2 regions of the Shewanella sp. HL-SH4 genome follow, and region 1 is predicted to be linked to the other one. Evidence: predicted binding sites of a transcription regulator. Region 1 holds the regulator's gene; the other holds the start of a gene.
The links. The regulator MetJ, encoded in region 1, represses methionine synthesis genes. The targets are predictions, from matches to a motif close to TAGACGTCTAGACGTCTA.

Region 1 (6,110 bases):
ATCCACTAAGGTTAAATGCGGTGCTGCAATTAAATTAGTTTCACTTTGAATACGCTCAATAACACTGTGAGTGCGGTCGCGCACGCCTGAATTAGCACCGTAGGTTACCGATACAAATTTAGGGTTTAATGGTTCTAAACGACGAATAGAATTCCACAGAATGGTTTCCATTTCTGGTGTTGAAGGTGGAAAAAATTCAAATGACACGTTGATATCACTTAACTCAGATAGGCTCTGATTTAACGACTGTGAGTGCTGGGCGTGATGAAAAGCCATTTTATATTTCCTTCAACTGCTTCGATGCGAACATCGATGGATTTAATACTCGGATGATGACTGTCTATTACTTTACTGCGACTTCATAACGGACGTTTAGACGTCCATATGTCTATATAGTAATTTAACTGACCATGAAGTCAAGAATAAATATTCATTGAATAGGTATAACCACGATGAAGAATGTTCAATTTGAAGATAAAAAAAAGCAAGACTGCGCTGAGTCTTGCTTAATTGAACTGGGTTGCTGTCAAAACAGCAGTATTATTCTTGCAATAAATCGCGACAAATATGCACTAGATCAGATTGAACCGCTGCCGCGGTGACTTCTCTACCCGCGCCTGGGCCACGTATAATCAGCGGATTACCTTGATAAAATGCACTGCGGATAACAAACACATTGTCGCCAGGCGTTAAATTGGCATAGGGATGATTACGGTCTACCCATTGAATGCCCACTTCAGCTTTCAATTTGCCACCCACTTTATCTAAAGCCGCCACATAACGTAGTACTTTATTTTGCTCTGCGGCGGCCACAAATTGCTGCAGCATTTCAGCATCAAGCTCATTAATGCGCTTTAAAAAGTCTGCTAATGTTAATTTAGCCAATGCTTCAGGCACTAATGAATTTAGAGTAATGTCTTCTAACTCAATGGCTAAACCAATTTCACGCGCTAAAATAAGCAATTTTCGTTGCATATCTCGACCCGATAAATCATCACGGGGATCAGGTTCTGTAATCCCCAGCTCTTTCGCCTCAAGCACTAATTGAGAAAATGGTTTACTGCCATCATAGTTTTCAAATAACCAACATAAAGTACCTGAAAAAATACCGCCAACCGCTTCAATCGTGTCACCGCTATTACGTAAGTCATTTAACGCATGCTGAATAGGCAACCCAGCACCACAACTGGCGTTATAGCGCCAAAATAAACGTCGATTACACAGTTGCTGCTTTAGCTCTCGATAAAAAGGCAATGGTCCTGAACCCGCCAATTTATTAGCACTAACCACATGAATACCTTTAGCAAACAATTGTGGGTATTGTAAGGTCAAGGTGGCACTGGCACTGATATCAAGCGCGACTATCTCATCGCAAGACAGTTGTTCTAATTGGTCAAACAAACTGTCATAGGTCCATTCTGTACCTTGTTGCTCATATTGTTGCTGCCAGCTGTCTAAATTAACCCCAGCGTTATCAACAAAAGCCTTTTTAGAACTCACCAAACCGACTAATTCGACTGTGGCTTCTAAGTCTTTATTTAGCCCAAAACGAGCACGTTTAAATAAATCTATCCACGCCTCACCAATATTGCCTATACCTAGCAGCAGTACGCCTATGCGCATTCTTGGGCCAGCACAGCGGCGATGTATTTTTTGAGTCAGTAAGCTAACCTGCCCCTGTGGCACTAATGTCACTAGGCTTAAGCCGTCTTGATAAACAGGTTTGGCATCACGACTTAGCAAACGGGCAAAGCTTTTACGATACAATTCTGCATCGGCACTGACCAAAGCCACTAGCCCCAAGTCGCATTGCGCCTGCAATTGCGTAATACCAAACTCAGCAGTTTGGGACACTAATAAAGACTGCACTTGCTTTTGCCTTTCTAATGTAAAGGCTAATTCATACTTATGTTGCGCCAATGACCAATAAGCCAATGGGGTTAAGCCCGCTTCGGTCAGTAATGTTAACAAAGGCTCTATCGCTGCGGCGGCTTTAAAACTAAATAACACCACTTCATTTAAACTGGTTACCACAGGCGCACTAGCTGACGAACTATGGGGGGCAATCAATGTAAAATCAGTGTGAGAGGCATAGCTTGAGCGTACGGCTAAACTCACTTCGGTATTGAACAAAGGCTGTAATGTACGTGAATGCAATACTGGAGAGCCCAGTCTAGCTAATCGATCGGCTTCAGCCAAAGACATGCTTTTTAGCAGTTTGGCATCATTAATTTTATTCGGGTCAGCATTAAATACCCCTTCAACATCGGTCCAAATTGTTACCCGATCAATATCAGCCAAACTGGCAATTAATGTCGCGCTAAAATCAGAACCATTTCGCCCAAGCAATAGTGTTTCACCCTGACTATTAGCACAAATAAACCCTGTAATGACTAAACGCTCATTAGGATGAGCCGCTAATAAAGCCTGCACTTTGGCTCGCGACTCTTCTACCCGAATATTAGGCACAGCACCTTCGTCAGCGACAAGTATTGAACAGGCGTCTACATGGGATGACGCTACACCAGATTCACGTAATAACGCCGCCATTAATCTTGCTGACCAACGTTCACCAAAACTCACCACATGGCTAATTTGATATTCATTGCGCTGTTCAAGTGATAATAAGCTAATCAATTGTGACTTGTCGGTCGACAAGCGCTCACGTAAATCACGTGCTTGCTCATTAGATAATAATTGTTCGATTAAGGTTTGCTGATAGCCGATTAATACTTGTAGCTCTTCTTGCCATAGCTGACCGGTTTCACGCAAATTGAGCAGCTTATATAAAAAGTTGGTACTTTTACCTGCCGCTGAAACAACAATTAAGTCATCGCTGTGACCATGGGTCAGTAAAATGTGGGCGACTCGGCGATAACAATCCGCATCGGCAAGACTTGAACCACCAAATTTATGTAAATGACCACGCGCCATGTATTACTCCTTAAACGACAACTACAGCGCTGCGACTGCAGCTAATGCGGCTTTAATATCTGCCACTAAATCTTCACCATCTTCAATACCAACAGATAGTCTCAATAATGTATCTTTAACGCCAGCCTCAAAACGGGCTTGGGCATCCATTGCTCTATGGGTCATAGTCGCAGGAACGGCGACTAAACTTTCCACTCCGCCTAAACTTTCAGCAACACTGAACAAGGTTAACGCATCTAAAAATGCTACAACCTCTGCTTCACCACCTTTTAGCTCGAAACTGAGCATAGCGCCAAAGCCTTTTTGCTGTTTTTTCGCAATCTCATGTCCAGGATGATCCGTTAATCCTGGATAATACACTTTTGCCACCACAGGACTTTGACATAGCACATCAACTATCTGTTTGGCATTGGCTTGATGTTCGCGAATTCGCACTGCTAAAGTACGAATACCACGCAGAGTCAGGTAACTGTCAAACGCTGATCCCGTTAAGCCTAAGGTGTTTGACCACCAATGCAGTAACTCGCCGATGTCTGGATTTTTAGCTACAACAGCGCCGCCAACCACATCACTGTGACCATTGATATATTTGGTCGTGGAATGGATAACGATATCAGCCCCTAAATTTAAAGGCTGCTGCAAAATAGGTGATAAAAAGGTGTTATCCACGGTAACCAATGCGCCAACTTCTTTTGCTGCAGTGGCAATAGCGGCAATATCGACCACACGCAGTAATGGATTGGATGGGGTTTCTAACCACACCATTTTGGGTTTTTTGGCAATGGCTTCTGCTAATGCTGCCGCGTTGGTTTGATCAACGATGGCCAATTTAAACTGACCTTTCTTGGCCAGGTTAGTAAATAAACGGTAACTACCTCCATAGCAATCATGTGGCACAACCAATAAATCGTCTGGGCCTAATAAATGGGTCACTAGCGTAATGGCAGCCATGCCAGTACAGGTTATCACTCCGGTAGCCCCTTGCTCTAATTTGGCTAAGGCTTCGCCTAAAATACAACGTGTTGGATTGCCTGAACGGCTGTAATCAAACTCACGCGGATTTTTATGGCCATCAAAAGAATAATTGGTCGATAAATAAATTGGCGGGACAACTGCACCATGTTGTGTGTCACTTTCAATCCCCTGTCGGACGGCGACAGTAGCATTGCTATGTTGTTTACAAGACTTGGTCATGATTGATTCCTAACATTACGAACACACAAAGAGATGTCTAGATGGCTAAATTTACCTAACTGAGCAGCTCAGGTCAACAAAAATAGACGTTTAGACGTCTAAACATAAAGAAATCTATTTGCAATGTGCACTAAAACACAGCAATAATTTGACTAGAAACTTTAAGGGTTTAAAATCTGCACCGTATTTAAAGTAAAGGGTGAGTTAATGACTGAGTGGAATGGCGACTATATTAGCCCATATGCCGAACACGGCAAGAAGAATGAACAAGTAAAAAAAATCACAGTTTCAATTCCGTTAAAAGTATTGAAAGTACTGACCGATGAGCGCACTCGTCGCCAGGTAAATAATTTACGTCACGCGACAAATAGTGAATTACTTTGCGAAGCTTTTTTACATGCTTACACGGGTCAACCATTGCCCGATGATCATGACTTATCAAAAGATGAGCCTGACAGCATTCCGCGTGAAGCGAAAGCATTGATGGACCAAATGGGTATTGAATGGGAAGACTTAGAGTAATTAATCACTTTTAAGTCATTTTACACCTGCTATTCATTCCATCAAGATGAATATCCTGCTTAGTCAGGGTAGTTATCTTGATGGAATTTTGTTTTTAGACACGATCAAACAATTGATATCAATCAATATACAAATGCTTGTGTTGAAAAACGTTAGTTACTAAGAGTCATTGCATGCCATTCATTGATCCCACCACGTTATTACTCGCCTCAGTTATTATCTTTTGCGGCGCATTAACCCAAAGCTTAATCGGTTTCGGTTTAGCCGTAGTCGCCAGTCCCTTACTGTATATTATCGACCCGCAGTTAGTGCCCGTTCCAGTGATTGTGATGGGGTTTGCAATTTCACTAATGACCTTATTCAGAGAGCGTAGCCATTTAGAATTTAATGGATTGCAATATGCGTTACTTGGCAGAATTCCGGGTGGTTTTTTGGGCGCAAGCTTACTATTACTCGCCCCCCAACCCATATTAGGACTCGCTATTGCGGGTATTGTATTTACAGCGGTTTTATTGAGTGTTTTTAAATTGTCCGCACCTGTGAATCGGATAACCTTATTTATTGCGGGTATTGTCTCAGGTATTTTTGGCAACATTGCCGCCATTGGTGGACCGCCAATGGCTATTTTGCTGGCCGGAAAAGATGCCAGCCAATTTAGGGCGGCACTATCAGCCTTTTTTATCTTTAGCTCAATGATTGCACTGGCTATTTTAGCCATTGTAGGTTTAGTTGAAGTGAAGCACATTTGGCTTTCTTTAATGCTGCTTCCATCGGTATTCGCAGGCTATGTTATAGCAGGGCGCATTGTCGGCAAAGTCGATAAAAACAAAACCCGCAAAGCCACCTTAATATTGTGTTCGTTAAGTGCGCTACTATTAACGGTAAAGTCATTAAATAGCCTTTAAAAATCTTTGTTAAAATAGCTTAAATCACATAGTGAGTCCTTCACTGCACCAATCATTAACTTCATTAGTGATTGGGTCAACAAACTGCAAACGCTGCGCTAATAACTGTAATGGTTTGTCAAAATCATCATCGTCTTTAGCCTGCAGTGTAGGATAAAAACGGTCATTCAAAATTGACATGCCTAAACTCTGCATATGCACCCGTAATTGATGGGTTTTGCCGGTAACGGGTTCCAGTTCAAAAAGTCCTAGGTTATTGTTAATTTTGAGCAATGTAATCTCAGAATGACTATTACTGGGTCCGTCAACAATCCGCATGGTAAAACTAGGTGTTCCACGTTCTAGCCGATTCTTAATGGTCCAATGATGCGGCAACATCATCTGATTTAAGGCGAAGTCTTGTGGTAACTCGGCCACTGCTTGATAGGTTTTTTTAATCTTACCATCGAGAAAAAGTTGATGATAAGCATGCCGAGTCTCGGGATTTACCGTCATCAACATCACGCCAGCGGTGTCTTTATCAAGCCGATGAGCTGGGGCTATTGTGTCTATTCC
Region 2 (6,110 bases), 1.7 Mb from region 1:
ATGGCTTTAACGCCTTTAATTGGCTCGACACGATCTGCTGCGCTAACAGTTGCTGTATTAACAGAGCTAGAAACTGTCGCTGAAGGTGCTGATGTCAAAGCGTTAACCGCTGACACTGGCGCAGACTTAACATCTCCGCCTTGCTGATGACGTTCTACATCTTCTTTGTATACTCGACCATGCTTACCTGAGCCTGACACATCGGCAATGTTAATGTCTAAGCTACGCGCTAAACGGCGCACGGCTGGGCTAGCTAACGCTTTACCTTGACTAACAGGTTCCGAAGACAAACTGTGGTTTGAACTTGATGCGTGCTGAGTATCTTGTTGCACAACTTCAGTTGTCGCAGCTGTATTAACAAATTCACTTTCAACTTCAATGGCAAATAAAGGTGAATGCACTTTAGCTAACTGACCTTTACGGTAATAATGCTTCACAATTTTACCGGCTTTCATTGCTGGTATTTGTACTAGCGCTTTATCTGTCATCACATCAGCAATGGGTTGGTCTTCAACAACCATTTCACCTTCTGCAACTAACCAATCAACTAATTCACACTCAACAATGCCTTCACCAATATCAGGCAATAAAAAGTCTTCAATTGTTGTGCCTGATGCATTTGCACTTGAAACAATATTGGTTGTTGTTTCTTGGTGTAAAGGTGCAGCTTCAACTGTGTCTATATCTGTATCATCAGCTAATCTGACTGAATATAAAGGCGCGTGTACTATCGCTATCTCGCCTTTGGCATAGTACAGCTTAGTGATCACCCCAGCGTTAGGAGCCGGTATTTGCACTAACGCTTTGTCAGTCATCACATCAGCTATCGGTTGGTCTTCTACTACTGTGTCACCTTCGGCAACTAACCAATCCACCAACTCGCATTCAACAACGCCTTCACCAATGTCGGGTAAAATAAAATCTTTAATCATGCCCACTCCTAAAATGCCATTGTGGTTTTGATGGCTTCAAATGTTTTCAGCTCATCTGGCATATATTCTTTTTCATGAATAAGTGGATAAGGTGTATCTAAACCACAGACTCGATTGATCGGAGACTCTAAATGTAAGAAACATTCCTGTTGAATTGTCGCCGCGATTTCACCCGCAAAACCACCTGTCAATGGTGCTTCATGGTTTATAACTAAGCGGCCTGTTTTCTTAACAGATTTAGCCACAGTATCAATATCCCAAGGTGCTAAGGTGCGTAAATCGATAATTTCGCATGAAATACCTTCTTTAGCCGCCATAGCACAGGCTTTCTCAACGATTTCAACCTGAGCGCCCCAGGCTAGAACAGTCACATCAGTGCCCTGTTTAACCACGTCAGCTTTGCCAAGTTCAATAATGTAATCGCCTTCAGGCACTTCGCCGACCGATGCGCGATATAAACGCTTTGGCTCGAAGAAAATCACTGGATTTGGATCGCGGATTGAGGCTAACAATAACCCTTTAGCTTGCTCAGGATTACGCGGTATAACCACTTTTAATCCCGGAGTTTGGGTAAAGTAAGCTTCTGGAGACTGGGAGTGATAATGACCACCAGCAATACCACCGCCATAAGGGGTGCGGAAGGTTAATCCACCCACATTAAACTCATTACCACTGCGATAACGGAATTTAGCCGTTTCATTGACGATTTGATCGAACGCTGGAAAAATATAATCTGCAAACTGGATCTCAGCTACCGCGGTCATGCCGTGTGCAGCTAAACCGTTAGCAAAACCCGCAATACCTTGTTCGGTTAGTGGTGTATTAAAGCAGCGATCACGACCAAACTGCTCTTGTAATCCAGAAGTTGCTCGAAAAACACCACCGAAGTGGCCAACATCTTCCCCAAAAACTACCATGCGCTCATCGGCTTTCATGGCAATTGATAACGCCTCATTGATGGCGTGTAACATATTCATTTGAGCCACGGCTTATAGTCTCCCTGCACTTTTTGGATAGGCTTTAGGATATTTGTTGATGTGTTCTTTCAACTCTTTAAGCTGCTTTTTCAGCACTGCTGTTGGTTGGTCTAACACATCTTCAATAATTTCATCTAATCGAGGTACAGGTATCTTCTCGGCGACTTTCACCGCAGCAAGCACTTCTTCACGGTATTTTTCGTGAGCTTTACTGTCATCAGCTTCGTTAATCCAACCTTTATTGATTAACCATAGCTTGAAGCGTTTTACTGGGTCATGTTGTTGCCATTTTGCTTCTTCATCTTTAGAGCGATATCCAGATGGATCATCTGATGATGAATGCGCACCAAGACGATATGTCATGGCTTCAATTAATACTGGTGCATTGTGCTCTAATGCATACGCACGCGCTTGCTGTGTTGCAGCAAGTACTGCCAACATATCATTACCATCAACACGAATGGTATGCATGCCATAACCCACACCGCGACTGGCAATACCGTTACCAGCAAATTGCTCTTCTGTTGGGGTTGAAATAGCATAGCCATTGTTACGACAGAAAAAGATGACTGGGGCTTTTAACACCGCCGCCATATTTAAGCCTGCATGGAAATCACCTTCTGATGCAGCACCTTCGCCAAAATAACAAATAGTGACATTACGCTCGCCCTTTAACTTTTGCGCATATGCAACGCCAGTAGCTTGCGGTATTTGAGTGGCTAAAGGTGATGAAATAGTATGGTAATTAAGCGCTTTACTACCATAGTGGATTGGCATTTGACGGCCTTTACCCAAATCTTTTTCATTACTGAACATCTGATTCATAAATTGCTCAGTGGTAAAACCACGATAACGCAGTGCAGCATGCTCACGGTACTGAGCTAAAATCACATCACCTTGGTCTAACGCAGCAACACTACCAATAATGGCCGCCTCTTCACCGGTACAGGTCATATAAAAGCTAATACGCCCCTGGCGCTGTGCACCTAACATACGTTCATCTAAAACTCGGGTAAATATGCAAGTGTCATAGATTTTCGCCGCTAAATCTTGATCGATAACGGGTAACACTGCGTTTTCGTAAGTGGTGCCATCTGCCTGTAAAACACGCAAAATGGGAATGTGCAATGACGCCTTGTCGAGAAAGCTGACACGATGCACTGTTTCGTTGCTCAGTGGTGCGTTGCTCATAATGTGCTCTTGTTCTTGTGAGATGCTACCTCAAGAGTAGCAGTCTAATTATAGTTTGCCGACAAACATTACGTTAACGTAAACTTCCATACAATAGTTTAGCCAGGCCATTAATGAATTCTTAGTCTGTTAAATTGTATAATTTGCTTTACGCTAACTCAGTAGCCTACTGTACATCTTCATTTGGTGCAGGTACTAGGCACAATACGGTTCGTTGACCTATAGGTACTTTAGCATTAGGAAACACTATCGCCTCGACTTCTTGTTGCACTTTTATCTCAGTGCCGGCCTCTGTTGCAAGGATTTCACCTTGGTTAAATTGGCTAAAATTGGGTGCATCATTAGCAAAGCTGAAAGCAAAATCGTCAGCACTTTTATTAATTGAACGCGATACTTTGTATAAATTCAATGATGCTGAATTATAGTCTGGCAACTTGACCACATCTTGGGTAATTAACGCCGTTAACATTTTGTGGGTATCTTCAAAACGAGTCATATCGTTTTCGCCAAATGGCATCACTTTACCCAACTCAACCGTAAACGCATCAGCTTGAAAATGCTCAGAAGAGTAATAACTGAATGTGGTTGTTGGCTCATGGTGAAACAATATGGTGTCAACGCCACATGCAGCCAAAAACATCATTTGCTCACCACTAAATGCTCGACCTGGGCGGTAAGGATAAATAGCAAATTTTTCATGTTTTGATGGGCGTATCGCTGTATGCAAATCGTAATGAATACGCTGGCTACCTGATACGCTATTATTGAAAAAGTCGGCCACATACTTTTCTAAAGCTTTGGCACGAATACGCTCAGCATTAACTAAACCCTGTCCTTTTGAATGGGCACCGCTAAATAAACGGTTCATATTCTCTTCAAGAAAACGGGTTTTATTGAGTATTGCCGAAGGATTGCCGATTAAAAACAATAGTCGATGTTGAGTAATAATAGTTTCACTCAATAACGACTTAATCAGTTGATTACAAATCTCAATCGGGGCGGTTTCATTACCATGCACAGCACACGACAGTACAATATCTTTTTTAGCAGTGGCAGTTGCAGTTAACGGGGTAAATACAATCACACCGGTATCAAGGATATCAACCTGAGTGTGGTCCCCTAAATGAAAATGGTACTGCTGTGGTAGTGAGAGCGGGCTTGCTAAGGTAAAAGCTAGAAAATCTCTGGTATCCATAAGCGGTAAAGTCAATTTAAGCTCCTTGTTGTTTTTATTATGCAAATCTGGACAGTTTGCTTGTATTTCCTACGTCTAATTCTACCACAAGCCAAACAAAATGAAATTGATCGCCACTAAACTGCAGTTAAAGACGAATCAATGCTTGCAATAATGGTTAAACTTGAACACAATCATAGCCATCTAGACTTCTATTAAAACTTTTGTAAGGGTGTGTCATGGCGTTAGCAACTTTTGGTGCCGGTTGTTTTTGGGGTGTTGAATACTTTTTTCGTGAAATTAACGGCGTAAGTAATGCTACCTGTGGGTATATGGGCGGAAAAGATACTGCAACAACCTATAAAGAAGTTAAAACTGGCTCAACGGGTCATGCTGAAGTCGTTCAAGTTGAATTCGATCCTGCTGTGGTGAGCTATGATGATTTGTTAACTGTTTTTTGGCAAAATCACAACCCGACACAACTGAATATGCAAGGTGGTGATATCGGTAACCAATATCGCAGTACTATTTTCTTCCATGATAAGCAGCAAAAAGCTGAGGCTGAAGCGTCTAAGTTGGCCTTTGCACGTAGTGGCCGTTGGGGACAACGCCATATAGTGACTGAAATAGTGCCTTTACAAACATTTCATATCGCTGAAGATTATCATCAAAATTATTTAGAAAAAAATAATCTGCCTTCGTGTCATATCGCATATTAATGACCTGACAATAGCAAGGTGTCTGTTGATTAATACATCACTGACACCATTTATTGACAGATTAGATTGCCTCAATCGATTATCAATCATAACCGCACCCTTTACCCGCTTTGCTAAATTCCCTACAATCCTGCCTAATTGCATTTTTATTGATTGCACTTTTTTTATTGCGCAATGTATCGTATCTAATCGGAGAATTAACATGAGTGAAGCTCGTCATAGTAACCTATTGATTTTAGGTTCAGGCCCAGCGGGTTATACCGCTGCAGTATATGCAGCGCGTGCCAACCTAAAACCTGTCATGATCACAGGTATGCAACAAGGTGGTCAATTAACCACGACAACTGAAGTTGAAAACTGGCCTGGCGATGCTGAAGACTTAACCGGTCCTGCACTAATGGAACGTATGCAAAAGCATGCTGAAAAGTTTGATACTGAAATTCTTTTCGATCACATCAACGAAGTGACTTTAACTGAACGTCCATTTCGCTTGAAAGGCGACAATGGCGAATACACCTGTGACGCATTAATTATTGCCACCGGTGCATCAGCTAAATATTTAGGCTTACCATCAGAAGAAGCCTTTATGGGCCGTGGCGTATCAGCTTGTGCTACCTGTGACGGGTTTTTCTATCGCAACCAGAAAGTTGCTGTAGTCGGTGGTGGTAATACTGCGGTTGAAGAAGCGCTTTATTTAAGTAATATCGCCTCAGAAGTTCACCTTATTCACCGTCGTGACAGCTTCCGCTCTGAAAAAATCTTAATTAATCGTTTAATGGATAAAGTGGCTAACGGCAATATCATTCTCCACTTAGATGAAACTCTAGAAGAAGTGGTTGGTGACAACATGGGTGTAACCGGTCTGAAGAAAAAAGTACCAAAGACGGTTCAATCACTGATTTAGAAGTCGCAGGCGTATTTATTGCCATTGGCCATAGTCCTAATACTGGTATTTTTGCCGGTCAATTAGAAATGAATCACGGTTACTTACAAGTGAACAGTGGTTTGCAGGGCAATGCGACCCAAACCAGTATTGAAGGTATTTATGCCTGTGGTGATGTGATGGACCAACATTATCGTCAAGCTATTACTTCTGCTGGTACAGGCTGTATGGCTG

Region 2: the regulator MetJ is predicted to act here: its motif matches at 4,472-4,489, upstream of msrA (peptide-methionine (S)-S-oxide reductase MsrA).

The regions. Positions count from the first base shown of each region.
Region 1 covers NZ_CP195037.1:2,727,970-2,734,079, reverse strand. Annotated here, with positions in the region: gene metF (methylenetetrahydrofolate reductase) at 1-276, opposite strand, end outside; gene ACRWQL_RS12945 (bifunctional aspartate kinase/homoserine dehydrogenase II) at 541-2,934, opposite strand; gene metB (cystathionine gamma-synthase) at 2,956-4,128, opposite strand; gene metJ (met regulon transcriptional regulator MetJ) at 4,336-4,650, shown strand; gene ACRWQL_RS12930 (sulfite exporter TauE/SafE family protein) at 4,824-5,555, shown strand; gene ACRWQL_RS12925 (pseudouridine synthase) at 5,580-6,110, opposite strand, start outside.
Region 2 covers NZ_CP195037.1:164,151-170,260, forward strand. Annotated here, with positions in the region: gene ACRWQL_RS01700 (dihydrolipoyllysine-residue acetyltransferase) at 1-932, opposite strand, end outside; gene ACRWQL_RS01705 (alpha-ketoacid dehydrogenase subunit beta) at 941-1,918, opposite strand; gene ACRWQL_RS01710 (thiamine pyrophosphate-dependent dehydrogenase E1 component subunit alpha) at 1,922-3,100, opposite strand; gene astE (succinylglutamate desuccinylase) at 3,267-4,310, opposite strand; gene msrA (peptide-methionine (S)-S-oxide reductase MsrA) at 4,514-4,993, shown strand; partial or broken gene trxB (thioredoxin-disulfide reductase) at 5,196-6,110, shown strand, end outside.